Regions from separate parts of the Methylobacterium sp. HJ2 genome, predicted to be linked through region 1. Evidence: predicted binding sites of a transcription regulator. Region 1 holds the regulator's gene; each other region holds the start of a gene.
The links. The regulator LexA, encoded in region 1, represses DNA repair genes until DNA is damaged. The targets are predictions, from matches to a motif close to TGTTCNNNNTGTGTTCNG.
Positions count from the first base shown of each region.

Region 2: a site for LexA is predicted at 2,311-2,328, ahead of ACS5RC_RS02125 (PA0069 family radical SAM protein). Genes of this name have one in related genera too.
Region 3: a site for LexA is predicted at 7,566-7,583, ahead of ssb (single-stranded DNA-binding protein). Genes of this name have one in related genera too.

Region 1 covers NZ_JBWJYM010000002.1:399,378-409,750, reverse strand. Annotated here, with positions in the region: tRNA gene ACS5RC_RS06495 (tRNA-Thr) at 452-526, opposite strand; gene ACS5RC_RS06490 (hypothetical protein) at 802-1,317, opposite strand; gene ACS5RC_RS06485 (cobalamin B12-binding domain-containing protein) at 1,631-2,656, shown strand; gene ACS5RC_RS06480 (BLUF domain-containing protein) at 2,711-3,109, opposite strand; gene ACS5RC_RS06475 (c-type cytochrome) at 3,317-3,682, opposite strand; gene lexA (transcriptional repressor LexA) at 4,353-5,090, shown strand; gene ACS5RC_RS06465 (ComEC/Rec2 family competence protein) at 5,084-7,351, opposite strand; gene gltX (glutamate--tRNA ligase) at 7,553-8,977, shown strand; gene gltA (citrate synthase) at 9,316-10,373, shown strand, end outside.
Region 2 covers NZ_JBWJYM010000001.1:443,220-453,592, reverse strand. Annotated here, with positions in the region: gene ACS5RC_RS02135 (glycosyltransferase family 4 protein) at 1-406, shown strand, start outside; gene ACS5RC_RS02130 (ribonuclease HII) at 465-1,061, shown strand; gene ACS5RC_RS02125 (PA0069 family radical SAM protein) at 1,173-2,279, opposite strand; gene ACS5RC_RS02120 (hypothetical protein) at 2,451-2,972, shown strand; gene moaB (molybdenum cofactor biosynthesis protein B) at 3,000-3,554, opposite strand; gene ACS5RC_RS02110 (NUDIX domain-containing protein) at 3,647-4,219, opposite strand; gene ACS5RC_RS02105 (sulfurtransferase TusA family protein) at 4,287-4,550, opposite strand; gene ACS5RC_RS02100 (hypothetical protein) at 4,620-5,048, opposite strand; gene ACS5RC_RS02095 (glutamate--cysteine ligase) at 5,251-6,618, opposite strand; gene ACS5RC_RS02090 (16S rRNA (uracil(1498)-N(3))-methyltransferase) at 6,858-7,610, opposite strand; gene ACS5RC_RS02085 (hypothetical protein) at 7,920-8,390, shown strand; gene ubiA (4-hydroxybenzoate octaprenyltransferase) at 8,432-9,367, shown strand; gene ACS5RC_RS02075 (DUF6101 family protein) at 9,374-9,889, opposite strand; gene ACS5RC_RS02070 (inositol monophosphatase family protein) at 10,277-10,373, shown strand, end outside.
Region 3 covers NZ_JBWJYM010000006.1:297,393-307,765, forward strand. Annotated here, with positions in the region: gene purE (5-(carboxyamino)imidazole ribonucleotide mutase) at 1-212, opposite strand, end outside; gene ACS5RC_RS16840 (YdcH family protein) at 411-626, opposite strand; gene ACS5RC_RS16845 (YdcH family protein) at 808-990, shown strand; gene ACS5RC_RS16850 (AMP-binding protein) at 1,168-3,093, shown strand; gene ACS5RC_RS16855 (NADH:flavin oxidoreductase/NADH oxidase) at 3,180-4,298, shown strand; gene ACS5RC_RS16860 (phosphodiester glycosidase family protein) at 4,396-5,169, opposite strand; gene ACS5RC_RS16865 (hypothetical protein) at 5,381-5,854, shown strand; gene ACS5RC_RS16870 (DUF4174 domain-containing protein) at 5,922-6,338, opposite strand; gene ACS5RC_RS16875 (NADP-dependent oxidoreductase) at 6,474-7,487, shown strand; gene ssb (single-stranded DNA-binding protein) at 7,722-8,261, shown strand; gene ACS5RC_RS16885 (TetR/AcrR family transcriptional regulator) at 8,424-8,993, shown strand; gene ACS5RC_RS16890 (ABC transporter ATP-binding protein) at 8,990-9,622, shown strand; gene ACS5RC_RS16895 (ABC transporter permease) at 9,619-10,373, shown strand, end outside.

The DNA.
Region 1 (10,373 bases):
CTCCGACGACAGGCGCCGCGCCCGGCCGCGGAGCCCGAATCCGCTCCGGCGACACGTGCTCCGGCCGTGCCGCGGCCAGGGTCGATGGCTCCACGATCGTCTCCTCGACGCAGTGTCGGGCCGGGACGGGGGGAAGCCCGCGCGCGACGGGTCGGCTGCCGACCGCGGGGTCGGCTGCCGACCGAGGGGCACAACGTGCCGCGCCGAGGAATGTTCTCCGGGCCCGCGAGCCACTGCCACAGCCGCGCTCGACGCGGCGTCAGGCCAGTCGAGGACGCACGTGCGGTCGGACGGATTGGCGAGGGCGGATCACGATGGATCTACTTGTCGGAAATGCCCGTGCGCGCAGAGGGACGAGGCGTTCCGAGAAGCATCCGGAGCCGCGCCGTGCGCCGATAGGCTGCCGATGTCTCGAACAGATCCGCCGTTTACTGAAAACCTGCGCTGTTCGTGGTGCCGGTGGAGAGGATCGAACTCCCGACCTTCGGTTTACAAAACCGCTGCACTACCGCTGTGCTACACCGGCAGACGCATCGAACCCGTTGTCAACTCTGGCGGTTTCGGGGCGTCGGAGGCGCGTTTGACTACGTTTGGAGGCGCTTCGTCAAGGCACAAGGTCTCCCGCACGGTCCGGTCCCGGCCCTTTCGCACGGATCCGTCGGGCGCACCGGGAGACCCGCCCTGACCAGGGCAGGGATCTAGGCAGGGCGTATACGGCGCAGAGGGCCGGATCTCCTGGCAACCCGGCCCGGAGGGTGCCTCCCGGCGCGCCTGCGGGTTCGGCGGTCCGCGGCGTACGACCTACCGCCAGTCGTACGGATTGACCGGGGCCAGGATGTCTCTCAGGGCCTTCTCGGCGGGCCTGCGCTGCAAGGCCAGCTCGTGATCGATGGCCCGGACGAAGGCGTCTCGCCCGGCCTGCAGATCACGGCCGAGGCCGTCCAGCGGCTCCGCGAGCGCGACGTGCGTCGGATCGACGGCGACGATGTAGTCGATCCCGCAGGTGGGCTGGGCCGGGATGCCGGGATTGCGCAGCCAGTAGCAGAGGTGGACGCGCATGAAGGGCTCGCCCGCGCGCCTCTCGGCCCAGATGCGATCGACCCGGAAGCTCTCCGGCCGGAGCCGCTGCGCATAGGCGAGGGTCTGCTCCACGGTGACGAAGCCGTTCGTGACGTGAGCGCGGACCAAGCGCGTGGCCTCGGAGGCGGACGGCCGAACGGGATCGACGGATGCGCGAGCGCGCCCGGATGCCACGGCGTCAGGGCCGCTGGCGATGGCGCCGAGCATGGCGATGAGGACGAGGGCGGAACCGGCCAAGCGCATCCGCGGCACTGTATGGACCGGAGCGCGGCTGTCGAGGCCGGCGGACCCTTCGCCACGGGGTTTCGGAGGGCGACGCCGCCGTCTCACCCGGGCCGCCTCCTCATGCCGAGCGCCTTGCCGGAGCAACGGGCTGCATCGGCCGCTTCATGTCACCTCGCGATCAGGCCGTCTCGGCAGGGGACGTGGGCCGCGTCGCCGCGCGATCGGGACCCTCTCCGGGGGCGGAGTCCCCAGTATCCGCGCCGATTCGGCCGGCCCCTGGATCGCGCGGCCCGCGTTCCGAGGCCCGCCGCAGGCCGAGCGGGCCTTGCAGCCGCGCGCGTCGCGCGCCCGCGCGGGGGCGGGTTTTGACATCGGCGCCGGCTGCGGCTCTGATGCCCCGCAACGAGCGGCAGATCATCAAGGTCGCCGACACACCGACGCGGGGGCGGAGACGATGCAGGATCTAGCTTCGCTCGATGCGCGCGGGTCCGACCCGGCAATCCACGATGCCGAGCGCTTGGCGAAGGCCCGTCAGGCCTACGCGCGCAAGCGGGCGGCGGAAGAGGCGCGTGCGCGCTGCCTGGCGTTGGGCAGCGTCGTTCAAGCCGAGATCATCCCGCGGCTGGTGCTCCGGCACCGCGGCCTCGTGCCCGATCAACCCAAAGCCCTGGCCAAGCTCGAACCCGCACAGGTCGCCGGGTTCACGGACTTGGTGCTCGGCCCGGACGTCGCGCCCGCGGTCGATGCCTTCGCCGCGCTCGTCGAGAAGGGCTACGCCGTCGAGCACCTGTTCCTCGATCTCCTGGCGCCGGCGGCGGCCCTGCTCGGCCGGATGTGGGATGAGGATCTGTGCGATTTCCTCGAGGTGACGACCGGCGTGGCCCGCCTTCAGCTCCTCCTGTCGCGGTTTCGCGCAGACGGGCGTGCCACCGCGACCCTCGGTATCCGGCAAGTGCTCCTGATGAGTGCACCCGGGGAGGAGCATACGTTCGGCGTGCGGATCATCGAGCAGTTCATGCGCCGGGCGGGCTGGGCGGTGGCGAACGGCCTGGCGTCCCAGCCGGAGGAGATCGCCCGGCTGGTCGCCTCCGAATGGTTCGCCGTCGTGGGCCTGACGCTCAGCCACGAGGGCCGGCTCGAGCAACTCGCCACGGCCATCCGATCCGTCCGGAAGGCGTCCCGCAATCCCTTCATCGGCGTCATGGTCGGCGGTCCGGTCTTCCTGGCCCATCCGGATCTGGTCGAGCGGGTCGGAGCGGATGCATCGGCGGTCGATGCGCCGACTGCCGTGCTTCTCGCGCAACGATTGTTCGATGTCGGGCAGATCGCTTCGCAGAGTCGGGCCGTATAGGCCGCGTCGTCTCAGCCTCTCAGCCGAGGCGGCGAAGCCGTCCCTGCGCTGTGCTCAAGCCGGCATTGCCGCGAGACGCTCGAAGATCGTGAGCACCTGCTTCGGCGTCGCCCCTGCGAGCGCGCCGTCCGCGACCTCGGCCTGGGTCCACATCAACGACCGCGCGGGATCATCGCGCATCGCCCAGCCGGGAAACAGGCGTTCGCGCACCGGTTCGTAGGACAGCCGCTTGACTTCCAGGTGCCGATCGTCGCGCTCGATCCGGCCGTAGGTGGCCATCAGCGCCTCTTCGGAGCCCTCCAGCATCTGCAGATAGATATCCGCTCGGCAGATGAGGGCGCCCGTGATGCCGTCCCGGGTATTGCATCGGCGCGACTGCGAGAGGATGCCGTTGAGGATGGATTGATCGAATCCGAACGGGCGCGACGCGTAGATGAGCTGAAACACGATCATCGCAGCACCATCCCCCGATGCGATCGTCGCCCATGCTAGGACACGGATCGGTGCGAGGCTACCCTTGCAGCCGCCCTCCGGCTGCAGATGGGGAGGGCGGCCGAACCGGGCCGGCATGACCCGGGCTCTCGGCTCGCACCACCGCCGGAACCGGCCCCGGCGGCTTTCGTCGTGCCGCGCCCAGCTTGCGGCGCCGCGGCCCTATCGTCAGCTCTGCGTCTTGAGATAGGCGATCAGGTCGGTGATCTTCTTGTCGTCCGGATAGCCCTGGAAGACCATCTTGGTGCCCGGCACCTTGGCTTTCGGGTTCTTGAGCCACTCGTGCAGGTTCGCCTCGTCCCAGGTGAGGCCGGAATTCTTCAGAGCGGCGGAGTAGGTGTAGCCCTCGTAGGTGCCGGCCTTGCGCCCGACGACGCCCTTCAGGTCGGGGCCGACGCCGTTCTTCTGGAAATTGTGGCACGCCTTGCACGGCGCGAACGCCTTCTCACCGGCCGCCGGGTCGCCCGCATCCTGCGCGTGGGCAGCGAGGGGAAAGAGCAGAGCCAGACCAAATCCGACGATCGATGCGCGCATCATGTGTCCTCCAAGTGTTGTTTTGTCCCTGACAAGTACGGCGCAGCCTGCAAAGGACCAGCGGCCCAGCTGTCGCGGGGCGCCGTCGGCGCAGGGATTTCGCGGAGGCGTTGGATCAGCCGGCGGCAGAATCACTCGTCGCGTTGCCGCGGTCGCAGCGCGGCGGGCCGGCCTTCGTGCGTCCTGAGGTCTGCGATCACACGAATGTGTGACCCATCTCACAGAGCGCGGGTGGCCCGCATCCGGAGAAGGTCGAGAACGGCGATCCCCAGCGGAGGCAGGATGAGAAGTAGAGCGAAGATCAAGGCCACGATTCGTCTCCTATCGCGTGAGCAAGAACAATGCGCCGCGCAGCGGTCCTGTTCGACGGCTCTGGAGCGCCAGCGGATTTGCCGCAGCGCGAGCCGTCCGAGCCCGGACCGGCGCAAAGCACAGCGCTGAACATCCTTGGTGGCGGGCCGGCCCAGGCGGCGATCCTCGACCGGGAGACCGAACTCGTCGCAGGGATCCGACGCACTCGGAGCAGCACCGCGCCCTAACCGCGCGCAGGCGCGATCGCTCGGCCAGGCTTGCGGAACACTTGCGGAACGTTTAACGTGTTCGTGGTTTGTTTCCGAGGCCGTGGTTCGCGGTCGTCCTACCCGCTTGGTCCGAATGCGAGTGCCGCCCGATGCTGACGCGTAAACAGCTGGATCTCTTGCGCTTCATTCAGCAGCGGATGCGCGAGAGTGGCGTCCCGCCGTCCTTCGACGAGATGAAGGATGCGCTCGATCTCAAGTCGAAATCCGGCATCCATCGCCTGATCACCGCCCTGGAGGAGCGCGGCTTCCTGCGCCGCCTGCCGAACCGGGCGCGGGCCATCGAGGTGATCCGCATCCCCGAGAGCCTCGGCGAGATCGCGACCGCCGCTGCCGCCCAGGCCACCCCGCCCGAGGCGCGGCGCTTCACCCCGAGCGTCGTGGAGGGCGGCAAGGGCAAGACCCCGCCGCGCCCGGCCACGACTCATGCGACCGACGAGAGCGGTCGCGCGATCTCGATCCCCGTCATGGGCCGGATCGCGGCCGGCACCCCGATCGCCGCGATCCAGAACCAGAGCTCGGCCATCACCCTGTCGCCGGACTTCCTGGCGGGCGGCGAGCACTACGCCCTGGAGGTCCGCGGCGACTCGATGGTCGAGGCCGGCATCCTCGACGGAGACCTCGTGGTCATCCGCAAGCAGGACACGGCCAATACGGGCGACATCATCGTGGCGCTGATCGACGACGAGGAGGCGACGCTGAAGCGTCTGCGCAAGCGCGGCTCCTCGATCGCCCTGGAGGCGGCCAACCCTGCCTACGAGACGCGCGTGCTCGGGCCCGACCGGGTGCGGATCCAGGGCCGCCTCGTCAGCCTCGTCCGGCGCTACTGAAGCGATTCGTTCGCGGGCGCCTCGCTCTCGCCGGGTTCCTCGGCCGGTCCGCCCGGCTCGTCGGGGGGCGATCCCCGGATCGGCGGCTTCGGCGGTGCCGGATCCGGTGCGACCGCCGGATCAGACCTGCGAGCGGCGCGCGCCCGTGCGACGGCGAACCCGTCCGGGGTCGGGCGCAGCCCGACGGCGCCGTGCCGCGCGAGGTAGCGGCGGTCGATCACCAGGGACGCTTCGCAGCCGACGGGGGCCGCGAGGCTCGAGATCACGAGGGCGGCCCGGGCGCAATCCTCCGCGAAGGCGCGTCGGTCCTTGACCAGCGCCACGGCGCGCCCGTTCGCGAGCCGCGCCACGCAGCCGACCGGGTCGCAGCGGCCGGCACTGGCGAGTTCCGCGGGTCTGCGCCCGTCGCCGTCCGCCTTCAGCCATTGCTCCAGCACGAATCCGGACGGTTTCCCGAGGATCGCGAGCCGGCCATCCGTCCCGCGCAGCACCGCGCCGGAGCCCTGGCGATCGACGTAGAGGTCGTAGCGCTCCGGCACGGCGGCCAGCCCGAGCCCCGCGAGGCCCGGCGCGAGCGCGAGCCAGCGCAGGCGCGATGCCGGCAGGGTGGAGAGGACCAGCGCCCCGGCGAGCAGCCCCAGGGCGGCGGAACCGAAGGCCGGCACCACCAGGATCGCGCCGCCGAACCCGGCGATCCAGCCCGAGATCGCCAGCATGCCGCGCACCGCCTGCCCCATCAGCCACCAGACCGGCAGGTCGAGGCCGAACGGATAGGCGAGGATGCCGATCACCGCCGAGGGCATCACCGCGAGCGAGACCAGCGGCAGCGTCAGCGCGTTCCCGACGATCCCGAAGGGCTGGACGGTCTGGAAGTGGAACGTCGCGAAGGGCGCCGTCGCGACCTGCGCCACCAGCGTCGTGGCGAGGGTGCCGACGATCCCCGAAAGGGCTCCGGCGACGATCCGCCCGAGCCGGCCGGCGCCCTCGCGCCGGAACAGGCGCCCGTCGAACAGCCGGGCGCAGGCGATCAGGCCCGCGACCGCGCCGAACGACATCTGGAAGCTCGGTCCGAGCAGCCCCTCGGGCTCGCGGGCCAGGGCCACGAGGGCCGCGAGCGCGAGGTTGCGAATCGACAGGGCCGGGCGATCGACCAGGATGGCCCCCAGCATGATCAGGGTCATCACCAGCGAGCGCTCGGCCGCGATGTCCCAGCCCGAGAAGGCGCAATAGGCGCTGACGCCCACCATCGCGACCGCGGCGGCGATCTTCTTGATCGGCCAGAGCAGGGCGAGGTGCGGCACGAGGGCCAGCGCCGCGCGCACCAGCCAGAACACGACGCCGGCCGCCAGCACCATGTGGAGCCCGGAGATCGAGACCACGTGGTAGATCCCGGCGGCGCGCAGCACGTCGTTGGTGCCCGGCGCGATCAGCCCGCGTTTGCCAGTGACGAGCGCCGCCGCGACGGCGCCCGCCTGCCCCCCGTTCGCGTCCGCGATCCGGCGCGTCAGCGCGTTGCGGGCCGCATCGATCCCGGCGGCGGTGCGCAGGGCGAGGCCGGGCGGCTCGGCGGGCGGCACGATCTCGATCGGGCCGATGAGCGAGCCGACCGCGCCGATCCCCCGGAAATAGGCGTCTCGGGCGAAGTCGTAGCCGCCCGGCCGCGCCGCTTCCGGCGGCGGCAGCAGACGCGCTTTCGCCCGCAGGGTGTCGCCGGGCCTGAGCGGCGGCGCCTTGCGGAAGGAGACGCGCACCCGGCGCGGCCGGGCCTCCGGCGCGAGCGTGCCGAGGCTCGACACCACGACGACGAGGCGCGCCCCCTCCTCGCGCTCGTCGAGGGATTCGATGATGCCGGACAGCGGCGCGATCAGGGGACGGCTCAGCACGGGCGCCGCGACGCGCTGCATCCGCCAGGCTGCGGCGGCGAAGCCGAGGAAGCCGGCGGCGAGCGCCAGTGCGAGGGCTAGGGCCGCCGGCCGGGCGCCCAGGAGCGGCGTCAGCCCGAGGCAGAGCCCGGCGCATAGCAGCGGCGCGGCGAGGACGGGCGCCCCGTCGGCCAGCCCGAAGAACACCAGGATGCCCGCCCCGAACGCGACCGCCAGCCAGGGGAACAGGCGCCGCTGCTCGGCCTCGACCGCGAGGCCGGCCGCTGTCCAGCCCCGGAGCGCGGGCACGAGGCGGCCCAGCGCCGGACGGGCGGGGCCGAAGAGCGCCAGGGCGCCGCCCGCGCCGCCTCCCGCGCTGCCTGTCCCGATTCGCCGCATCCCTGCGCCGCCCTGCGGCGTGACCATTCGCGCCGTGCAACGAATTCTTAACGCATCGGCGGGGCCATGCTACAGCCGCCCGCTCGGACGGCCGGATCCGCCCCTTCCGCCCGCGCTCCCGCGTCCGTCGCCCGTATCCCCTGCTCGTGCCCGCATGCCATGCGGTCCGAGCGTCCGCATCGCACCTGCCATCCGAGACCGATGTCGTCACCCGTCGTCACGCGCTTCGCGCCCTCGCCCACGGGCTACCTCCACATCGGAGGCGCCCGCACCGCGCTGTTCAACTGGCTCTACGCGCGCCACACCGGCGGCCGGATGCTGCTGCGCATCGAGGACACGGATCGGGAACGCTCCACCCAGGGGGCGATCGACGCGATCCTCGACGGGATGCGCTGGCTCGGCCTCGACTGGGACGGGGACGTGATCTTCCAGTTCGCCCGGGCGGAGCGCCACCGCGAGGTGGCCGAGAGCCTGCTGGCGGCGGGCCACGCCTATCGCTGCTACGCGACGCCCGAGGAACTCACGGCCATGCGCGAGCAGGCCCGCGCCGAGGGCCGTCCCGCCCGCTACGACGGCCGCTGGCGCGACCGCGACCCGTCCGACGCGCCGGCGGGGGCCAGTTCCGTCATCCGCCTGCGCGCGCCGACGGAGGGCGAGACGGTGGTGGAGGATGCGGTGCAGGGCCGCGTCACCTGGGCCAACCGCGACCTCGACGACCTCGTCCTGCTGCGCTCGGACGGCACGCCGACCTACATGCTCGCGGTGGTGGTGGACGACCACGACATGGGCGTCACCCAGGTCATCCGCGGCGACGACCATCTCACCAACGCGGCCCGCCAGAGCCAGATCTTCGCGGCCCTCGGCTGGGCGGTGCCGCTGATGGCCCATATCCCGCTGATCCACGGGGCGGACGGCGCCAAGCTGTCGAAGCGCCACGGGGCGCTCGGCGTCGACGCCTATCGCGATCTCGGCTACCTGCCGGCGGCCTTGCGCAACTACCTCGTGCGGCTGGGCTGGAGCCACGGCGACCAGGAGGTGTTCTCCACGGACGAGATGATCGCGGCCTTCGACCTGAAGGCGATCGGCCGCTCGCCGGCCCGCTTCGACTTCGCCAAGCTGGAGAACCTCAACGGCCTCTACATCCGGGGGGCGGACGATGCCGCCCTCGTGGACGGGATCGAGGCCGTGCTGCCGAACGTCGGTTCCGCCCGGGGCCTCGCAGCCCCGCTCCCGAATCCCCTGCGCGAGCAGTTCATCCGGGCGATGCCGGGCCTGAAGGAGCGCGCCAAGACCCTGATCGAGCTCCTCGACAGCGCCTACTACCTCTACGCCGCCCGCCCCCTCGCCCTCGACGAGAAGGCGAAGGCCCTCCTCACGCCGGAGGCGCGCGCCCGCCTCGGCGCCGTGCTGCCCGACCTCGAGGCGCTGACGGCGTGGACTGCTGCGGAGACCGAGGCCGCCCTGCGCCGATTCGCCGAGGCCGGCGGGCTCAAGCTCGGACAGGTCGCCCAGCCCCTGCGGGCCGCGCTCACCGGACGCACCACCTCGCCGCCGCTCTTCGACGTGATGGCGGTGCTCGGGCGGGAGGAGAGCCTGGCGCGGCTGCGGGACCAGGCCGGCAGCTAGCGCGCCTCCCGCCGGCGGGGATGCCGATTCGGCGCGGGAGGGCCCGTCACGACGGAGGTCGGGAGCCGTGCCCCGTCGCGCCGCGATCGGGACCGGCCCCAGGCGCGCGGCCGATTCGATTGCGGCGCACAAGGCCGACGGAAACCTGACAGCACGGCCCGGATTTCGCTACGGCCGGAAGGGCGGAGCGATCCGCCCCGTTGAAGGCGCAGGGACGATCCGCTAACCCGGTGGCCTGTGAGCACCTGCAGCAAAACTGCCGTGCTCAGGGTCCTGGGCCGCCGGATGACGCGACCTTGGGCCGGCACCGCCCCGTTGCGAGGAAAGGTCCACGTCCTATGAGCGCATCCAGCACGATCACCGTGGACGGCAAGCAGGTCGAGCTTCCGATCAAGAAAGGCACGATCGGGCCGGACGTCGTCGATATCGGCAAGCTCTACGCCAAGACCGGCACGTTCACCTTCGATCCCGGCTTCACCTCGACGGCCTCCTGCGAATCGAAGATCACTTACATCGACGGCGACGAGGGTGTCCTGCTCTATCGCGGCTACCCGATCGAGCAGCTCGCGGAGCAGGGCGACTTCCTTGAGACCTGCTACCTGATGCTGTTCGGCGAACTGCCGACCCCGGCCCAGAAGGCCGACTTCGATTACCGGGTCACGCGCCACACCATGGTGCACGACCAGATGAACCGCTTCTTCACCGGGTTCCGCCGCGACGCGCACCCGATGGCCGTGATGGTGGCCTGCGTCGGCGCGCTCTCGGCCTTCTATCACGACTCGACCGACATCTCGGACGAGAGCCAGCGCATGATCGCCTCCATGCGCATGATCGCCAAGATGCCGACGCTCGCGGCAATGGCCTACAAATACTCGATCGGTCAGCCCTTCGTGTATCCGAAGAACGAGCTCGACTACACATCGAACTTCCTGCGGATGTGCTTTGCCGTTCCGTGCGAGGAGTATCAGGTCAACCCGATCTTCTCCCGAGCGCTCGATCGGATCTTCATCCTGCACGCCGACCATGAGCAGAACGCCTCGACTTCGACGGTGCGCCTCGCGGGCTCGTCGGGAGCCAATCCCTTCGCCTGCATCGCGGCCGGCATCGCCTGCCTGTGGGGGCCGGCGCATGGCGGCGCCAACGAGGCGGCGCTGAAGATGCTGATGGAGATCGGCACCCCGGACCGGGTCGATGCCTACGTGGCCAAGGCCAAGGACAAGAACGATCCCTTCCGCCTGATGGGATTCGGCCATCGGGTTTACAAGAACTACGATCCGCGCGCGCGCATCATGCAGCACACCACCCACGAGGTGCTGAAGGAGCTCGGCAAGCAGAACGATCCGCTGCTGGAGGTCGCCGTCAAGCTCGAGGAGATCGCGCTCAAGGACGAGTACTT
Region 2 (10,373 bases), on a different contig from region 1:
GGCGCGCCTCCAGGCACTGGCGCCGGGCGCGCACTTCCTCGGCACCCGCACCGGTGCGGCGCTTGCCCGGATCTACGCGGCGTCCGACGTCTTCGTCTTCCCGAGCCTGACCGACACGTTCGGGATCGTGCTCCTCGAGGCGATGGCCTGCGGCACGCCGGTCGCGGCCTACCCGGTGACCGGTCCACTCGACGTGATCGGGGGGACGGGGGCCGGCATCCTCGACGCCGATCTCCGGGCCGCCGCGCTGGCGGCGCTCGCCCTGCCGCGCGAGGCCTGCCGGGCCGAGGCCCTGCGCCACACCTGGGCCGAGAGCGCGCGCCAGTTCTTCGGCAACATCGCCAACGCGCACGCGCAGGGCGCGGGCGCCGCGATGCAGGGCGAGCCGCTGCTCGGGGTCGGCTGAGCCGCGGGCGGGACACGCGGCTGCTTGACGCGTACGGCACCTGGGGCAAGACACGCCGATGCCTCCCTTCGATCCCGCCCTCGCCAGCCGCTATCCCGTCGCGATCGGCTGCGACGAGGTCGGGCGCGGGGCCCTGTGCGGGCCGGTGGTCGTCGCCGCGGTGTGGTTCGACCCGGCCGCCTTTCCGGCCGATCTCCTGGCGCGGCTCGACGACAGCAAGCGGGTTCCGCCTCCCCTGCGCGAGGCCCTGGCGCCGCTGATCCGGGCGCATGCCCGCGTCGCGGTGGCGGCGGGCTCGCGCGCCCTGATCGACCGCGTCAACGTCCGCGTCGCCACCCTCGACGCCATGCGCCGCGCGGTGCTGCGCCTCGGCCTCGATGGCCCGGTTCTGGTCGATGGACGCGACACGGTGCCGGGCCTGCCCCAACCCTGCCGGGCGGTGATCGGCGGCGACCGCGCCGTGCCGCAGATCGCTGCGGCCTCGATCGTGGCGAAGACCCTCCGGGACGCGTTGATGCGCCGGCTCGCCGGACGCCACCCGGATTATGCCTGGGAGCGCAACGTCGGCTACGGCACCGCCGCCCACCGGGCGGGCCTCGAGGCCCGCGGCCGAAGCCCGCACCATCGGCTGAGCTTCACCCGCGCCTTCGCCTGAGGCGCCCTCCCCTCGCTCGGATCGGCCTCCGCGCCGAGCTCGCGCGACGGCGCGGCGGGCTTCGTCGGCCGAACCTCCCGGGCCCGATCCACGGCCCCGAGCAGCCGGCGCTCAGAACAGGGCGAGCTGGGTGCCCGGCACCGCGAAGGCCCCCGCATCGAGGGTGACCCGATCGCTCGCGTAGCCGAGGCGGTCCTTGGCGAGGCGCATGCGCTGCGCGATCAGCGCGGCGTAGGCCCCCTGCCCGGTCATCCGGGTGCCGAACGTCGCGTCGTAGTCGCGGCCGCCGCGCGCCTGCCTGACCAGCGAGAGCACATGCGCGCGCCGGCCCGGATAATGCTCGCCGAGCCAGTCCGCCACGAGGTCCTTCACGTCGTGGGGCAGGCGCAGCAGGACGTGATTGGCCTCCCCCGCGCCGTGCTCGCGCGCCGCGGCCAGGATCGCCTCGATCTCGTGGTCGTTGAGCGCGGGGATCACCGGCGCCACGATCACCATCACGGGAATCCCGGCCTCGGCGAGGGCGCGGATCGCCGCGAGCCGCTTGGCCGGGTGCGGGGCCCGGGGCTCCATCCGGCGGGCGAGGACCGGATCGAGGGTGGCGAGCGAGATCGCGACCTTGACGAGCCGACGGGCCGCCATCGGCGCCAGAAGGTCGAGATCGCGCGTGACGAGATCGGATTTCGTGACGATCCCGACGGGATGGCCGAAGCGCGCCAGCACCGCGAGCACGTCGCGGGTGATGCGGTGCTGGCGCTCGATCGGCTGGTAGGGATCGGTCGCGGTGCCGAGGGCGATGGTGCTGGGCCGGTAGCCCGGTGCCGAGAGTTCACGCGTCAGGAGATTCGCCGCATCGGGCTTGGCGAACAGGCGCGTCTCGAAATCGAGGCCGGGCGAAAGGCCCACATAGGCATGGTTCGGCCGCGCGAAGCAGTAGACGCAGCCGTGCTCGCAGCCGCGATACGGATTGATCGAGCGGTCGAAGGGGATATCCGGCGAGCTGTTGCGGCTGATGATCCGGGCCGCGCGCTCGGTCGTCACCTCGGTTCGGAGCCGACCGGGCTGCTCCGCCTCCCAACCATCGTCGAAGGCGGCCCGCGCGGCCGGCTCGAACCGGCCCGTGGGGTTGGCCGTGGCGCCGCGTCCGCGCCGCGCCTCGGGCGGCGGCGTCGCGCCCGCGAGCCTTCGCGCGGGCTCGGCCGCCTCATTGCCGGTCGTCATGATCGGATTCTCGGGCCGCTTCCTACGGACCCGGAACATAAAGCGAACAATGGGGATGCCAACGCCTCAATATCGGGCAATCCGTCATCTTTCGGCGGATCGGAACCGGGCTCATACGGGATCGGCCCCCGCGGCAGGTTCCCTGGCTGTCAAAATCGGTTATCGGCGCGCATGCTCTCCGCGCTCACCTTCATCGCGCGCCCGACCGAACCGGACGCGATCGACCAGCTGGCCGACACGCTCAGCGCCCTCGTGGCGGGCGTCGCCGGCGGGCTCGTGGGCGATGCCGTCATCGTCACCGGCACGGCGAACGAGGCGGTGGCGGCCGTGGCCGAGGCGACCGGGGCGGCCCTGCTCGTGCGCCCGCGCGGGGCGAGCGCGTGGGCGGCGGGCGCGCGCCTCGCGCGGCGGGATTGGGTCCTCTGCCTGGAGGCCGGCGACGTGCCGGCGGAGGGCTGGATCCGCACCCTCGACCGCTTCGTCGGCACCGCGCGCCCGGATGTTGCCCTGGCCCGCCTGCGGCGCCCGCATGACGGGCTCCCGGCGCGGATCGCGGCACGGGGCGAGCGGGTGATCGGCGTCGCGCGGCCTCGGGCCGGCGACCTCGTGCGCCGGGACAAGCTGCTCGCGGGCCCGACCTTCTCGCCGCGCCTGAAGGTGCGCCCCCTGATCGCGCGGATCGACCGGGCCTGACGCGGACGCGCGGCTCGGGCGTGCGCGCTAGACGGCGACCGACGCGCCGCGGCGCAGGTGCTCGTCCAGCCGCGGCATGATCTCCACGAAGTTGCAGGGCCGGTGGCGATAGTCGAGCTGCTGGGCCAGGATCCCGTCCCAGGCATCGCGGCACGCGCCGGGGGAGCCCGGCAGCACGAAGATGTAGGTCGCCCGCGCGACGCCCGCGGTCGCGCGCGATTGCAGGGTCGAGGTGCCGATCTTGTCGTAGGAGATCCGGTGGAAGATCGCCGAGAATCCGTCCATGCGCTTCTCGAACAGCGGCTCCAGGGCTTCCGGCGTCACGTCGCGCCCGGTGAAGCCGGTCCCGCCGGTGGTGATCACCACGTCGATGGCCGGGTCGCGCGTCCAGGCCTCGACGCGCTGGCGGATCGCCGCGACCTCGTCGGGCACGATCGCGCGGTCGGCGAGGCGGTGCCCCGCGGCCGTGAGGCGCTCGCTCAGGGTGTCGCCCGATCGGTCGTCCTCCGGGCGGCGGGTATCCGAGACGGTGAGCACCGCGATGCTCAGGGGAATGAAGCGGCGGTCTGCGGCGTCGGCCATGCGTGCGGTTCCGGTCTCACGGGCTCCCGATATGGGCAAGGGCGCGCCCGCCGTCACGCCCCCCCTGCGACCGCGCCGCGGCGGAGCCGGGATCAGCGCGGGCCGAACAGCTCCGGCCGGCGCAGGCGGAGAGCGTAGATCAGCAGCAGGGTCTTCATGTCGGAGATCGTGCCGCGCTCGCTCATCGCCGCCACGGCATCGAGGGGCATCTCGTGCACGGTGATCGCCTCATGCTCGTCGGCGAGACCGCCGCCGGGACCCTCCCGATCGGCCTCGCGATAGGGCGCGAGATAGAGATCCATCCGCTCGGTCGACACGCCCGGCATGCTCCAGGCGCTCGCCACCGGCTCCAGCGCGCCGAGGCGCAGGCCGGTCTCCTCGTAGGCCTCGCGGCGGGCGCCGTCGGCGGGATCGCCCTCGTCGAGGATCCCGGCCGGCACCTCGATCATCTCGGGAGGCCCTTCGGCGAACAGGACGGGCGCGCGGAATTGCGAGATCAGCACGGCGACGCGGCGCTCGGGATCGTAGGGCAGCACCGCCACCGCACGGCCGTGATCCTCGATCTCGCGCTTGACGCGGGTTCCGTCCGCCATCGTCACCTCGGCGACGAGGAAGCGCGCCCAGCCGTCGTGGATGAGGCGGGTCCCGCCGATCAGGGGTGCCATTCGGATGCCTTCCGCCCGTGGATGCCGCGTGGGGGTTCGGCACGCCGGATGGATCAGGAATGCGGCGTCATCGCGAAGGCGGTGCGGCCGGGAGGGGGCCGCGGCGGATCCGGAAGCGGATCGCACTCTCCCGGCGCTCGATCTCCTCGAGCCGGTGGCCGTCCTCGCGGACCATGTTGGGGATGTCGATGGCCGCCATCGGATCGGTGCAGGTGATGGACAGGCAGAGATCGGGCGCCAGCGCGCGCAAAGCCTTGCGGGCACGCAGCACCGGGAGCGGGCATTTGAGGCCGCTCAGGTCGAGCTCGATCGGATCCGCCGATGCCGTCACGCGAGAACCCCGCCGGCGCGGTCGTCGCGCCGACGGGGTGTCTAGGGTCTCGAGAGGCTGCTGTCAGCCTTACCAGCCGTAGCCCGGGTAACCGTAGCCGTAGCCGTAGCCATAGCCCGCCGGGGCGTAGCCGTAGGCCGGGGCGCTGTAGCCGTAGGCCGGGTAGCCGGCGCCGTAATAGCCGCCGTCGTAGTAGCCGTAGCGGGGCGCCGCGCTGGCGGCGATCGCGCCGCCGATCAGGCCGAGCGCCGCGCCGGCCGCCAGGGCGCCGCCGACGCCGCCGCGGCGGTAGCCGTAGCCGCGATAGCCGTAGCCGCGCCCGTAGCCGCCGTAATAGCCGCCGCGCCGCCAACCGACGTGATCGACCGTGGCGTTGGCGCCGCCGACCTGCACGCCGCTGAGGGCGGGGAGCGGCGCGGCCTCGGCCGTCGTCATCGTGCCGGTCGAGAGCCCGAGGGCGGTGGTGCCCGCGAAGGCGAGGGTCATGATGCGCGACATGATCGCAATCTCCCGCATGTGAAAACTGCGTCTGAAACGGTCCTGCCCGGCTTCCGTTCCGCGCAAGCACCCGGCCGGTCCGTCGATACTGCGCGGGAAGGTGCGGCGGCGCACGTGGACGGCATTCCGGGGCGGCACCCGAAGATCTCGCGATCCCCGACGATCAAAACAACTTTCAGTGGGAGGTATTTCCGGTGATCGCCTAGAAGATGCACTCCCGGAACGCCGGCTCGATCGAGCGCTGCCAGGAGCCCTCGTAATCGGCCAAGCGGTCCTCGGCACGGGAGCGGCCGGCCGCCACGATCGCCTCCAGGGGCTGCAAGTAGTGCGTCTCGTCGAGGCCGGCCCCGTCGCGGCGCGCGCGGGCCTGGAGGCCGGAGCGGGCGATGGCCACGGCCTCGGCCGCGACCGCTCCGAGGCTGCGTCCGCCGGCGGGGGTCGCCAGGCCGAGGCGCGGCACCGTGGCGCGGATCGCCTCGCGGGTCGTGGCGCTCCAGCCCTTGGCGAGGTCGAGGGCCGCGTCGAGGGCAGCCTCGTCGTAGAGCAATCCGACCCAGAACGCGGCCTGGGCGGCGATCATGGCGGCGTCGCCGACATCCGAGCCGCGCATCTCCAGGAAGCGCTTCAGGCGCACTTCGGGGAAGGCCGTCGAGGCGTGGTTCGCCCAGTCGGAGACGGTGGCGTACTCGCCCGGCAACTGCGGCAGGCGACCCGCCATCAGGTCGCGGAACGAGGCGCCCGAGACGTCGTGGTAGGTATCCCCGCGCTTGACGAAATACATCGGCATGTCGAGCAGCCAGTCGACGTAGCCCTCGTAGCCGAAGCCCGGGTCGAAGGCGAAGCCCAGCATGCCGGTGCGGGCGGCGTCGGTGTCGCGCCAGATCTCGGAGCGCCGCGACAGGAAGCCGTTCGGCCGGCCGTCGGTGAACGGCGAGTTCGCGAAGAGCGCGGTTGCCACGGGCTGGAGGGCGAGCGAGGCGCGCAGCTTCCGGACCATGTCCGGCTCCGAGGCGAAATCGACGTTCACCTGCACGGTCGCGGTGCGCAGCATCATGTCGAGGCCGAGGCTGCCGACCTTCGGCATGTAGCCGGCCATGATGCGGTAGCGGCTCTTGGGCATCACCGGCGTCTCCTCGCGACGCCATTTCGGGCTCATGCCGAGGTCGAGGAAACCGATTCCGAGGGCATCGGCCACCCGCTTCGTCGCGGACAGATGCGCGTCGAGTTCCCGCGCCGTGGCGTGGACGTCGGGGACCGCGGCGCCCGAGAGCTCGAACTGTCCGCCCGGTTCGATCGAGATCGCCCCGCCCTGGTCGGAGGCGAGGCCGATGATGTTGCCCAGATCGGTGATCGGCTCCCAGCCCGTCTCGCCGGCGAGCCCTTCGAGCAGCGCCCGGATCCCGGTCTCGCCCGCATAGGGCACCGGCTCGTTCGTCTCGCGATAGAACGGGATCTTCTCGTGCTCCGTGCCGATGGCGAAGCTCGCGCGCGGCTTCTCGCCGTCAGCGAACCACGCGATCAGCTCGGCGCGCGTGGTGAGCGGGGTGGTGTCTGAAGAATCGCGCGCCATGCGCCGCCTGCCCGTGAGATCTGATGCGGTGGATGGATGCGCGCCGGCCAAGCCGGCGAGTCCAGGGTCTCGAGTCGAAGGTTGTGCCGCCCCCTAGGACGGGATGTCGTGCGCCGAGTCCAGCCGGCAAGGCTGGGCCCTGCCCCGCGTGGGGCCGCAGGCGGGGCAAATGCCCAATCCCGCTCCCGCGTCACGTGCGTCGGCGCACATCGGGGGTCTCGGGCGGTGGCCCGACGCGCTCAGCGCCCGTCGCCGAGCACCGCCTGGACGAGGGCCAGGACGGCGACGGCAGCGGTGTCGGCCCGGAGGATGCGCGGCCCGAGCGAGAGCGCGACGGTGTTGGGGCGCTCCCCGATCAGGGCGCGCTCGTCCTCGGAGAAGCCGCCCTCCGGGCCGACGAGGACGGCGAGCGGCGGCGGCGCGGCGGGATCGGCCGCGCCGCGGAGCGCCGCCACCGGGTCGGAGACCGGCGCGTCCTCGTCGCAGAACACGAGGAGGCGCCCGGGCGCGAGCGCGGCGAGGGCGTCGGGCAGGCGCGCGGGCTCCGGGAAATCGGGGATCGCCAGGATGCCGCATTGCTCGGCCGCCTCGATGGCGTTGGCGCGCAGGCGCTCGGGCTTGATCCGGTCCCCTTGGGTGTAGCGGGTGAAGACCGGGCGGATCGTGCCCGCGCCCATCTCGACGGCCTTCTGCGCCACGTAGTCGAGCCGCGCGCTCTTCAGGGGCGCGAACAGGTAGTGCAGGTCGGGCCGCGCGCCCTGCGCGCGCGTCCGCTCCATCACCACGAGATCGGCGCTCTTGCGGCCCGACGGGTCGAGGCGCGCGCGCCATTCGCCATCGCGGCCGTTGAACAGCAGCACCGGATCCTCGGGCTTCCGCCGCAGGACGTTGAGCAGGTAATTCGCCTGCGCCCGGTCGAGGGGCAGGCGTGCGCCCGCGCCGAGATCCGCCTCGACATGCAGACGCGGCGCGGTGAAATCGTAGGCCGCCATGCGTGTCTGGTCGCGCGGGCGGGAGCGGCTGTCAACGCCCGCGGCGCCCTGGCTCGACCGGTCGCGACGCGCCGTGTTGCGGATATGTAACGGCGCCGGATTTTCAAGGGATTTCCGCCCTCCCCCGGTCTTGCCGGCGCGTCCCCGGGCGGCGATCCGCCCAGGACCGCTGGATTGACGCCACATTCCTGTGGCGAAGCGGGGGGACGCGAGAGACACAGCCGGCAGCCGCCGCGTATCCGGTCGCAGCGCCCGACGCGCCGCGGAGCCGGCGCGGGGCTCGGGCGACGGAGGCAGGGAGTCGAGACGATGGCATTCAGGATCTGGGCACTGGCCGGCGCGGCGCTTGCCGGCAGCACGCTGACGAGCGTCGCGGCGCTCGCGCAGGCGGCGCCCGAATGCGGCGCGATCCAGCAGACGCTGATGGAGCGCAAGGAGCTCGTCGGCCGGGCCAACGCCGCCTCGACGTCGAAGAAGAAGATGACCCCGCAGGAGGCCTGCGCCCTGTTCGGCAAGCTACAGGCCAATGGCCTCAAGGGCGTGAAGTGGATCGAGGCCAACAAGGAGTGGTGCCAGATCCCCGACTCCTTCGCCGAGGGCTTCAAGGCCGATCACGTCAAGGTCTCGGGTATCCGCACCAAGATCTGCGGCGTCGCCGCCCAGGCCTCGAAGATGGAGGCCCAGGCCAAGGCCCAGGCCGCCAACGGCGGCGGTGGCGGCGGCCTTCTCGGCGGCCCGGGTCTCACCGGCTCGTTCAAGCTGCCCCAGGGCGCGCTCTGATCCCGGCCGGATCCGGCCGCGACCTCTCAGACCGGCGGGCCGTGACCGACGGGCGCGTCGCCGATGCGGTGGCCGGCCACTGGGTCGACCGCTTGGCGCCGCGCCGCGCGCGGCCCTACCTGCGCCTCGCCCGGATCGATCGGCCGATCGGGTGGTGGCTCCTGCTGCTGCCGTGCTGGTGGTCGGCGGCGCTGGCCGCGACCCGGGCCGGTCTGCCCGCTCCGGATCCGCGGCACCTCGCGCTGTTCCTCGTCGGCGCGGTGGCGATGCGGGGCGCCGGCTCGACCTACAACGACATCGCCGACCGCGACCTCGACGCCCAGGTCGAGCGCACCCGCTCGCGTCCCCTCCCCTCGGGCCAGGTGCGCGCGCGCGACGCCGCCCTGTTCCTGGTGGCGCAGGCGCTCGTCGGCCTCCTGGTCCTGCTGCAGTTCAACGGCGCGGCGATCCTGGTCGGCCTGGGCTCGCTCCTGCCGGTGGCGATCTACCCGTTCATGAAGCGCGTGATGTCGATGCCCCAGCTGGTGCTCGGCCTCGCCTTCGCGTGGGGCGGGTTGATGGGCTGGGTCGCGGTGTTCGGCCGGATCGATCCGGCGGCGCTCTTCCTCTACGCCGGCAGCATCGCCTGGGTGATCGGCTACGACACGATCTACGCGGTGCAGGACATCGAGGACGACGAGATCGCCGGGATCCGCTCCTCGGCGCGCCTGTTCGGGCGCCATCTCAAGGCGGCGGTCGGGCTCTGCTACGGGCTGGCCGTGCTGCTGATCGGGCTGGCGGCCTGGAACGCGGGTGCCGGGGCGCCGTCGTATCTCGGGATCGCGGCCTTCGCCGCGCATCTGGGCTGGCAGGTCCTGAACCTGCGGGAGCGCGACGGGCGCGGGGCGCTCGCCCTGTTCCGGGCCAACCGCACGGCCGGCCTGCTCCTGTTCGCCGGGCTCGCGGCGGATAGCGTCCTGCGGGGCGCCCTCGCCTGAGCGGGTCTAGCTGCGGGCGATGATCTCCTTCTCGCCGCGGTGGATCAGGGGGCGCGCCGGCAGGCGGCCGGTCTTGCGGCGGACGAGGAAGCGCGGACGGCGGTCGCAGAGCGAGCCGTGGCGGCGGCGGATCCGAACCCGGCCGAGCGCGAGGCGGCCGATCTGCTGCGAGACGGCGCTGATCACGCCGTCCTCCCGCACGATCATCCGGGGCAGGCCGCTCCTGGCCGCCATGTCGCGCCAGATCGCCACGACATCGTCCTCGCCGAACGGCCCGAACTGCGAGAACGCCGCGCCCGCGCCGTCGACGAGGGCGAGCATGAAGCAATCCTCGCCGCTGGCCTCGCTGGCTTCGTTGGCGTAGGCGAGCGCGATGCCGGCCGGCTTAGCCGCCTGCGCGGTGACGCCCGTGACCCGGCCGAACACCGGGAGGCTCCGAAGGGGGAGCACCGTACCGGCCGGCGCGGCGCCCTCGCGGCGCGGGTGTTCGAGGCTCACATCCATGGTCTGGTAAGTGTTCATCGTCTCGATGCCCTGTCGCAAGTGGCGGTCTCTGTCGGACCGTCCGTTATGCAGAGCAGATTGCCGCGCAGGCGCCCTCAAACGGCTTAAGAGCCAAAGTTAAGCGTTTCTGGACAGCGGGTTTGTCGATGGAATGCTCAATGCTTCCTTGCCCGGATCGTCCGTATGCGCCGCATCGCGCGGGGGGCGCGGCGCGGTTTCGCGGGTCTGCCAGCCGCCCCGTGCGGCTTCGCAATCCTTGTGGCCTGCCGCAGCGCACCTTAGAACGGAGACGGGAACCGGGACCGATCCGGCTCCCGCCCCACTCCGTCCCTCGCGTCTCCGGTCGGGCCCCTCGGGGAACGACCGTACCGCCCTGGGCTGCCACGCACCCGATCCGGAGCACGGATGACAGACCCGATCTCCGCCGATGCCGTCACTGCCCTGATGCCGGCCCTGCGCAACGTGATCCGCGAGGCGGCCGGCCTCGCGCTGCCGTTCTTCA
Region 3 (10,373 bases), on a different contig from region 1:
GTCATGGCGGCGGCCATGCCGGGCAGGTGGGCGGCCCCGCCCGCGCCCGCGATCACCACCTGGAAGCCCGCCGCCTTGGCGCCCTTGGCGAAGGCCACGAGCCGGTCGGGGGTGCGGTGGGCGGAGACGATGCGGTCGTCATGGGCGATGCCGAGGGCGTCGAGGGTCTCGGCGGCGTGCCGCATCGTCGCCCAGTCGGACTGGGACCCCATGATGATGGCGACCGGCGCAGCCGAGGTGCTCAAGGGCAGGTCTCGCGGGTTGCGCGCGGGCGGCGCCGCGCACGGAAGCCGGAGCCCTGGATGGCGGCCTCCGGCGAAACCCTGGCGTTACAGCCGCGCGCGGTGGCCCGCAAGGCGGCCGGCGCCCCGATCCCCATGCCGATCCCCTGCCGATCCCGATCCGGATCCTCAGGCGATGATGTCGGGGGTGATCTGGTCCTCGACGTAGGCGATGCGGTCGCGCAGCGTGAGCTTGCGCTTCTTCAGGCGCTGGATCTGGAGCTGGTCCCCGGCCACGTTGCGCTCGAGGGCGTCGATGGCGCTGTCGAGGTCGCGGTGCTCCTCCTTCAGGCGGCCGAGCTCCGCCACGAGATCCGTCTGCCCGTCCTCCGTATCGACCGTCATTGTTGCCTGCTGAACCCGCCGTAACGCCGCGCCGGAGCATGCGACAGGCATGCCGGCACGGCAACCGAGCTTGGAAACCGATCCGCCACCATCCCGGCCAAATCTCCGTAGTTTGCCTTCGACAGCCGGCTTCACATGTGGCAGGTTCGGGGCGTCAGAACGATGACAGGAGATTCGCCTCATGTCGCTGCAGACGCATCTGAGCCAACTCACCCGGAAGCACGAAGCCCTCGAGCGTGAGATTCACGAAGCGATCCACAGGCCCTCGGAAAACGATCTGCACATCGCCGAATTGAAGCGACGGAAGCTCCATCTCAAGGACGAGATCAACCGCCTGCAGGCCTCGGCCGACACGGTCCATTGAGGCGTCCGGGCCGGACCGGCCCGACCGGTTGATTCGCCCTCCTCCCCAGACCGACAGAGCCGCCGCTCCGGAACGCCCGGAGCGGCGGTTTTGCGTCCGGCACCTTGCCGTCCCGCCCTCCGCCTCTGCTAAGATCGCGCGCCGCCGAGCAAGAGCGGACCCGAGGACGCGCCGCCCATGACCTCCGCCAGCCTGCCCGGACGCTACGCGTCGGTTCACGCGGCCGCCGTCCGCGATCCCGAGGGCTTCTGGCTGGAGGCCGCCCGCGCCATCGACTGGACGCACCCGCCCGAGCGCGCCTTCGACGCGGAGTCCGGCCCCTACGGCCGCTGGTTCCCGGGCGCGACGCTCAACGCCTGCCACAACGCCGTCGACCGCCACGCGGACGGGGCGCGGCGCGACCAGGCCGCGATCCGCTACGAGTCGCCCGTCACGGGCACGAAGCGCACGATCACCTACGGCGCGTTGCGCGACCGGGTGGCCGCGCTCGCCGCCGTGCTCGCCGATCTCGGGGTGGGGAAGGGCGACCGCGTGGTGCTCTACATGCCGATGGTGCCCGAGGCGCTGTTCGGCATGCTGGCCTGCGCCCGGCTCGGCGCCGTGCACTCGGTGGTGTTCGGGGGCTTCGCGGCCAACGAGCTGGCCGTGCGCCTCGACGACGCGCGGCCCAAGGTGGTGCTCGCCGCCTCCTGCGGCATCGAGCCGAACCGGGTGGTGGCCTATAAGCCGCTCCTCGACGCGGCGATCGCCGCCGCCGCGCACAAGCCCGAGGCCTGCCTGATCCTGCAGCGCCCCCAATGCGCGGCGACGCTGGTCGCGGGCCGCGACCGCGACTGGGCCGAGGCCGTCGCGGCGGCCGAAGCCGCGGGGCGGCGCGCCGCGTGCGTGAGCGTGGCGGCGACCGACCCGCTCTACATCCTCTACACCTCGGGCACGACGGGAAAGCCCAAGGGCGTGGTGCGCGATACCGGCGGCTACCTCGTGGCGCTCGCGTGGTCGATGCCCAACCTCTACGGCGTCCAGCCGGGCGAGACCTATTTCTGCGCCTCCGACATCGGCTGGGTGGTGGGCCATTCCTACATCGTCTACGCCCCGCTGCTGCACGGCTGCACCACCGTGCTCTACGAGGGCAAGCCCGTCGGCACGCCCGATGCCGGCGCCCTCTGGCGCGTGGTGGCCGAGACCGGGGCGGTCTGCCTGTTCACGGCCCCGACCGCGCTGCGGGCGATCAAGAAGGAGGATCCGAAGGGCGCGCTCGTCGCCGGCCACGACCTCACGGGCTTCCGCAGCCTGTTCCTGGCGGGCGAGCGGGCCGACCCCGATTCGGTGGCCTGGGCCGAACGGGTGCTCGACCGGCCGGTGATCGACCATTGGTGGCAGACCGAGACCGGCTGGCCGATCGCCGGCAACCCGATCGGGCTCGGGCTGCTGCCGGTCAAGCACGGCAGCACCGGCCTGCCGATGCCGGGCTACGACGTGCAGGTCCTCGACGAAGGCGGCAAGCCGGTCGAACCCGGCACGATGGGCACCATCGCGATCCGCCTGCCGCTCCCGCCCGGTTGCCTGCCGACCCTGTGGGGCTCCGACGCGCGCATGCGCGCGAGCTACCTCGCGACGTTTCCCGGCTACTACGACACCTCGGATGCCGGCGTGATCGACGCGGACGGCTACATCACCGTGCTCGGGCGGACCGACGACATCATCAACGTCGCCGGCCACCGGCTCTCGACCGGGGGCATGGAGGCGGTGCTCGCCGGCCATCCGGACGTCGCCGAATGCGCCGTGATCGGCATCCGCGACGCGCTCAAGGGCGAGGTGCCCTGCGGCTTCGTGGTGCTGAAGGCGCAGGTTGCGCGCGACCCCGCCGAGATCGAGCGGGAGCTCGTCGCCAAGGTGCGCGACGAGATCGGCCCGGTGGCGGCCTTCAAGCTGGCGCTGACCGTGCCGCGCCTGCCCAAGACCCGGTCGGGCAAGATCCTGCGCGCCACGATGAAGCGCATCGCCGACCACGAGCCCTGGACCATGCCGGCCACGATCGACGATGCGGCCGTCCTCGACGAGATCGGCGCCAGCCTGGAGCAGCGCGGAATCGGGGGCCCATGACAGCGCAACGCCGCCATGCCGGGCCGGACTGGCATACCGGGCCGCGCCGCGACAGATAGGGGGCGACCGACCCGGGAGCCCCGCGCATGACCGTACGCCTGTTCGAACCGCTGACCCTCGACGGGCTGACGCTCGAGAATCGCATCCTGATCGCGCCGATGTGCCAGTACTCGGCGCGCGACGGGCAGGCGACCGACTGGCACATGATGCATCTGGGCCATCTCGCCATGTCGGGCGCGGGCCTGCTGACGCTGGAGGCGACCGCGATCTCGCCGGAGGCGCGCATCACCGCCTGGGACCTCGGCCTCTACGACGACGGCTGCGAGCGGGCGCTCGGCCGCGTCCTCGACGCGGTGCGGGGCTACGCGCCGATCCCCGTCTGCATCCAGATCGCGCATGCGGGCCGCAAGGCCTCGAGCGCGGCGCCCTGGTCCGGCGGCCAGCAGATCCCGCCGGAGCATCCCTATGGCTGGCGCACCGAGGCGCCCTCGGCGCTCGCGCACGGCGACGGCGAGGTGGCGCCGCACGCCCTCGACGCCGCCGACCTGAAGCGGGTGCGCGAGCAGTTCGTGGCGACCGCGAAACGCGCCGTCCGCCTCGGCATCGAGGCGGTCGAGCTGCACGGGGCGCACGGCTACCTGCTGCATCAATTCCTCTCGCCGCTCGCCAACAAGCGGACGGACGCCTACGGCGGCAGCCTCGAGAACCGCATGCGCTTCCCCCTCGAGATCTACGACGCGGTGCGCGCGGTGGTCCCGGCGGGCAGCCCGGTCTGGCTGCGCGTCTCGGCCACCGACTGGGTGGAGGACGGCTGGGACCTCGACGAGACCGTCGCCCTCGCCCAGGCCCTGAAGCGGGCGGGCTCCCCGGCGATCCACGTCTCGACCGGCGGCGTCTCGCCCAAGCAGGCGATCAAGCTCGGCCCCGGCTACCAAGTGCCCTTCGCCGAGCGGATCAAGGCGGAGACGGGGCTGACCACCATCGCGGTCGGGCTGATCACGGAAGCCGCACAGGCCGAAGCGATTCTGCAGGAGGGCCGCGCCGACGCGATCTCGCTGGCGCGGGCCATGCTGTACGACCCGCGCTGGCCCTGGCACGCCGCGGCCGAGCTCGGTGCCCAGGTGCGCGCGCCGAAGCAGTACTGGCGCTCGCAGCCGCGGGAATACAAGGACCTGTTCCGCGATACGGCCTTCGGGCAGCGCTGAGCGGCGAACGCTCCGCCGGACGCGGGGGAGGTCGATCCCTCCGGCGTCGCTCTCAAGCGCCGCCGCCCCTCTCCGGCCCGGACTACGGAGCCGACGCCTACCGCGCCACCGCCCCGATTAGCGGCCCGAGCGGGCGGCTGAGGTCGCTGCGGTTGAGGTTCGGCGCGTAGAGGCTCGAGACGCTGCCGTCGAGGAAGAGCGCGTTGCGGCAGCCGAGGTCGTCGCGGAACAGCCGGGCGAAGGCCCCGAAGGTGACGGGGCGCTCCGAGATCGCGAACACCGCCGTGTGCCCGTCGTCGCGCACGCCGACGCCGTTGCGGATCTTCTGCGACGGGCCGTCGGCGGAGATCTTCGGGTGGATCTGCCCGTCGATCACCAGCATCGGCCCCGACTGGGTGGCGTAGTCCGGCTTCAGCCGCGCGCGGAGATAGCGGGCGGTGTCGAGGACGCCAGCCCGGTCGCCCTTCACCCAGAACACGCCGTTGGGCTTGAGGTGGAAGTTGCCCGGGCCGTTGGCGGTCGAGACGCCCTTCATCTCGTGCCCGTCCTCGACGTAGAGGCCCACCGGCGCCTGCCCCTTGTCGTACATGCCGGCATTCATGGCGAAGCTGAGCTTGCCCCCCTGCTTCTCCGCGAGGGTGCCGAGCGAGGCGTAGGGCAGGCCGTCCGCGCCGAGCCAGAACACCCGCACCCGCTGCCGCCGCAGGTCGGCGGTGCAGACCGTGAAGGTCTCGCCCTGGGCCTGAACCGGGGCGCAGGGCGTGCCCGCGGGCGCCGACGGGGCGGCCCGGAGCGGGGCGACCAGGATCGCGGACAGGCAGGCCGAGGCGAGGCAGAGCGGGGCAAGGCGCACCCGGACGCGGCGTAACATCATCGTGATACCCTGAGGTTGCGCGACGGCGAGCGGGCCCGCGCAGGAGCGGTTCTCCCGCGAAAGCACGGCTTTTTTCAAGCCGCGGCCCGTCCCGGCGGGGCGAAGGGCCCGGCGGCGGCCCGATCTGTCGCAGGGCGGGGCTGAACCGCAACGGGCGGACCGGCGTTTCAGGCTCACTGGGGCATTCTGCACGATTTCGGAGATTCTGATGAAACGGATTGTTCTTGCATCCGCCCTATCGCTCGGCGCGCTGGCGATGATCCCGGCCAGCGCCGACGCGCGCGGCTTCGGCGGCGGCGGCTTCCACGGCGGCGGGTTCGGTGGCGGCGGCTTCCGCGGCGGCTTCGGCGGCGGCGGTTTCCGGGGCGGCTTCGGCGGCTACCGGGGCGTCGGCTTCGGCGGCTATCGCGGCGGTTTCGGCGGCTATCGCGGCGGCTACGGCTACCGGCGCGGCTACGGCTACGGCCTCGGCGGCCTGGGTCTCGGCGTCGGCCTCGGCCTCGCCGCGGGCGGCCTCTACGGCGGCTACGGCGGCTACGGCTATCCGGGCTATGGCTACGGCTACGCCCCGGTCGGCTACGGCGCCTACGATTACGGCTACGGCGGCGGCTGCTACACCGTTCCGCGCGTGCGCTGGACGCCCTACGGCTATCGCCGCGTGCTGGTCCAGCGCTGCTACTGAGCCGAGCGCGGATCCGATCGGATCGACGGAGGGGACGCCGCGAGGCGGCCCCTTTTTCATGTCGGGCTCAGCGCGCCCGCTGCATCTCGTCGCGCCGCATCGGCATGGCGTCGACGGTGTGAAACAGGTGCTGCGGCGGGATCGGCTCGGCCTCGCTGAGCTTGGCCCCGCCATCCTTGCCGACGAGGACCGCGCGGAAATCGCCTGCCGCCAGCCCGAGCCGCCGGCGCAGGGATGCCGCCTCTGCGCCCGGGCCCACCGCCTCCAGCACCACGAGATCGCGCTCCCGCAGACCCTGGCGGACGGCGGCCAGGGCCTCGCGCTGGGCCCGCAGGCGCGGGTCGGCCGCATCCGGGGCCGCGAGCACCAGGACGCGCGACGTCCAGCGATAGGAGGCGAGCGGATCGCCCGCCGCCGCGCCGTCCGGCCCGCCCGCCACCGCCAGGACGAATCCGAGGCCCAATCCGGCCGTGATGGTGCGCATGATCCCCTCCCGCGCGTCGATCCTCGCGGACGGGAACGCGCGAGACCGCCGCCGGATCGCCGCCCGCACGGCTTCCCCCGGCGCGCGCCTGTTCCAGATTGCTCGGACCGACCGGCCCGAGAGAGGATCCCGCCCATGGCCCCCATGAACCGCCGCATCGTGCTGGCCTCGCGCCCGCACGGGGAGCCGAGCCCGGCGCATTTCCGCCTGGAAGAGGCGCGCCCGCCGGTCCCGAAGGCGGGCGAGGTCCTGCTGCGCACCCGCTGGCTCTCCCTCGACCCCTACATGCGCGGGCGCATGAGCGCGGCCAAATCCTACGCCGCGCCGGTGGCGATCGGCGAACCGATGACCGGCGGCACGGTGAGCGAGGTGGTGCAGTCGAACAACCCGGACTTCGCCGAGGGCGAGCTGGTCTCGGCCTTCGGCGGCTGGCAGGACTACGCCGTCTCGGACGGCAAGGGCCTGCAGCGGATCCCGCCGGGCGTGCCGCCCACGGCCGCGCTCGGCATCCTCGGCATGCCGGGCATGACCGCCTATACGGGCCTGCTCAACATCGGCCGGCCGAAGGCGGGCGAGACCGTGGTGGTCGCCGCCGCCGCGGGGCCGGTGGGGTCCCTCGTCGGGCAGATCGCGCGGCTGAAGGGCGCTCGCGCCGTCGGGATCGCGGGCGGGCCGGAGAAGTGCCGCTACCTCACCGAGGAGCTCGGCTTCGACGCGGGCATCGACCATCGCGGCGACGACTTTCCGGCCGCGCTGGCCGCCGCCTGCCCGGACGGCATCGACGTGTATTTCGAGAATGTCGGCGGCGCGGTGTTCGAGGCGGTGCTGCCGCTCCTCAACGACTTCGCCCGGGTGCCGGTCTGCGGCCTCGTGGCCGGCTACAACGCCGCCGAACTGCCCCCGGGGCCCGACCGGTCGCCTATTCTGATGCGCGCGATCCTGACCAAGCGCCTGCAGCTGCAGGGCTTCATCGTCTGGGACTTCGCCGCGCAGACCGAGGCCTTCCTGCACGAGGTCGGCACCTGGCTGCAGGACGGCCAGGTCAAGCATCGCGAGGACATCGTGGAGGGCCTGGAGAACGCCCCCGAGGCCTTCATCGGCCTCCTGAAGGGGCGCAACTTCGGCAAGCTCATCGTCCACGTGGCCTGAGGGGGCGGGACCGGGGCCACGCCCCGGCCGTCCTGTCGCGACCGGCGAGCTGCCGGGATCGCGCACTTGCCGCGACAGACGAACAAAGGTAGAACACGCGCGCGAGCCCGTCCCATGTGTTTACCGGGAACAAGCGGCCTCGGCGCATTGCCGCCGACCGCCCTCCCGGCGCATGACGATCGGGCCCGGGCTCGTAGCGAACGCCCAGTGAGATCGAACGGTGAGGAGAGAGCGATGGCGGGCAGCGTGAACAAGGTGATCCTGGTGGGCAATCTCGGGCGCGATCCCGAGACGCGCCGGCTCGGATCCGGCGACCCCGTGGTCAACCTGCGGCTGGCGACGTCCGAGTCCTGGAAGGACAAGGCGTCGGGCGAGCGCAAGGAGAAGACCGAGTGGCACTCGGTCGTGATCTACAACGAGAATCTCGCCCGCGTGGCCGAGCAGTACCTGCGCAAGGGCTCGAAGGTCTACATCGAGGGACAGCTCCAGACCCGGAAGTGGACCGACAATTCCGGCGTCGAGAAGTACACCACCGAGGTGGTGCTGCAGCGCTTCCGCGGCGAGATGACGATCCTCGACGGTCGCGGCGGCGGCGGCGACTTCGCCCAGGACGACGAGGGCGGCGGCCAGAGCGGCAGTCAGAGCGGCGGTCAGGTCAGCCGCGGCGGCGATTACGGCGGCGGCCGCTCCCAGGGCGGCGAGCGCCGCCCGGCCCCGGCCGCGGGCGGCGGCGGGCGCGGCAACTTCGACCTCGACGACGACATCCCGTTCTAGCATCGGGACGCGGTCGACCGGAGCCTCGGCCCCGGTCGGCCGTATCGGGACGCCCCGCATTGACGGCGGCATCGCCCGCCGATACCCCGGCGGCTGTACCGGGCGGTACAGCCGCCGGGAGTTCCGCGCGCGATCGGGGCGCGACCCGTCATCGACAGAGCCATGCCCAGAGCCGTCACCGAGCGGTCCGACACGATCCCGCTCCTGGCGGAGATCTTCCGGGAGCACGGCTTCGCGGGCGCCAGCCTGTCCCTGATCGGCCGGAAGACCGGCCTGGGGAAGGGCAGCCTCTACCACTTCTTCCCCGGCGGGAAGGCTGAAATGGCCGAGAGCGTCCTCGACGAGATCGACGCGTGGTTCGAGACCCGGATGTTCCGGCCGCTCCGGCAGGATCCCGATCCGCGGGCGGCGATCCGCACGATGCTCCGCACGACGGACGATTATTTCCGCTCCGGGCGGCGCCTCTGCCTCGTGGGCGTGCTGGCGCTCGGCGACGCCCGGGACCGGTTCGCCGACCGGATCGACGCCTATTTCGTCGCCTGGCGCGGCGCCCTCGCCGACGCCCTGCACCGGGCGGGCCTCACGGAGGCCGAGGCCCGCGACCTCTCGGAGGAGGCCGTCACCGCGATCCAGGGCGCGCTCGTGACGGCGCGGGCGATCCGGGATCCCGGCCTGTTCACCCGGACGCTGGAGCGCCTGGAACGGCGTCTGTGCGGGGATGCCGGGGCGTGACCGGCCGCGAGAGCGAGGGAGCGAGTGAGGGTCTGCGCCTCGAGGGGCTGCGGAGCGCCCTGGCCGGGCCGTTCGATCTCGCCGTGCCGCGCGGGCGGATCGTGGCGGTGTCGGGGCCGTCGGGGTCGGGCAAGAGCCTGTTCCTGCGCATGATCGCCGATCTCGATCTCCACACCGGCGCCGTCACGCTGCACGGCCGCGCGCGCGCCGACAGCCCGGCCCCGGACTGGCGGCGGCGCGCGCCCTACGTCGCGGCCGAATCCGGCTGGTGGCACGAGGCGGTGGCCGAGCATTTCGCGCCCGCGCACCGCCCCCGGGCAGAGGCGCTGGCGGCCCGGCTCGGCCTCGGCGCCCAGCCCTTCGGGGGCCAGGTAGCGACGCTCTCGACCGGCGAGCGCCAGCGGCTCGCCCTGGTCCGGGCCCTGGTCCTCGACCCGCCCCTGCTGCTCCTCGACGAGCCGACCGGCCCCCTCGATCCGGCCTCGGCGGAGGCGGTCGAGGCCGTGCTGCGCGAGCGCGCGGCAGCGGGGACCATCGTCGTCCTGGCCACGCACGATCCGGGGCAGGGCGCGCGCCTCGGCGCCCGGGCCCTCCGCATGGCCGAGCGGCGCCTCGAGCCGGGCCGATGAGCCCCATCGCCCTGGGGCCCTCTGACCTCGCGGTCGCCGCCGCCCTCGTCGTCCTCGATGCGGGCCTGTCGCTCGCCCTCGGCCTGAAAATCCACCGCCAGATCGCGATCGCGTCCGCCCGCATGGTCGTGCAGCTCGTCGCGGTCGGCTACCTGCTGCGCTTCGTCTTCGCCCTCGCCAGCCCCGCGGCGACCCTGGCGCTCCTCCTCGTCATGGCGCTGATCGCCGCCCGCGAGGTGGCGGCGCGGCCCGAAGCGCGCTTCCGGGGCTCCGGCACCCTGACAGTCAGCCTCGTCAGCGTGCTCTTGGCGACGGCGACCACGGCGGGCCTCGCCCTCGCGACGGCGATCCGGCCGGAGCCCTGGTACGATCCCCGCTACGCCGTGCCGCTGACCGGCATCGTGCTGGGCTCCGTCCTGAACGCCGCCAGCCTGACGCTCGACGGGCTCCTCGGCAGCGTCCGACGCGAGCGCGCCGCGATCGAGGCCCAGCTCGCCCTCGGCGTGCCGTTCCGCGCGGCGACGGCGGCCCTGTTCCGCACGGCGGTGCGCCGGGGCCTCCTGCCGATCGTCAACCAGATGTCGGCGGCCGGCATCATCACGCTGCCGGGGATCATGACCGGCCAGATCCTGGCCGGCATGGATCCGGTCGCGGCCGTCAGCTACCAGATCCTGCTGATGTTCCTGCTCGCGGGCGCGAGCGGCCTCGCCGCCCTCTGCATCGCCGCCCTGACCCTGCGCCGGCTCACCGA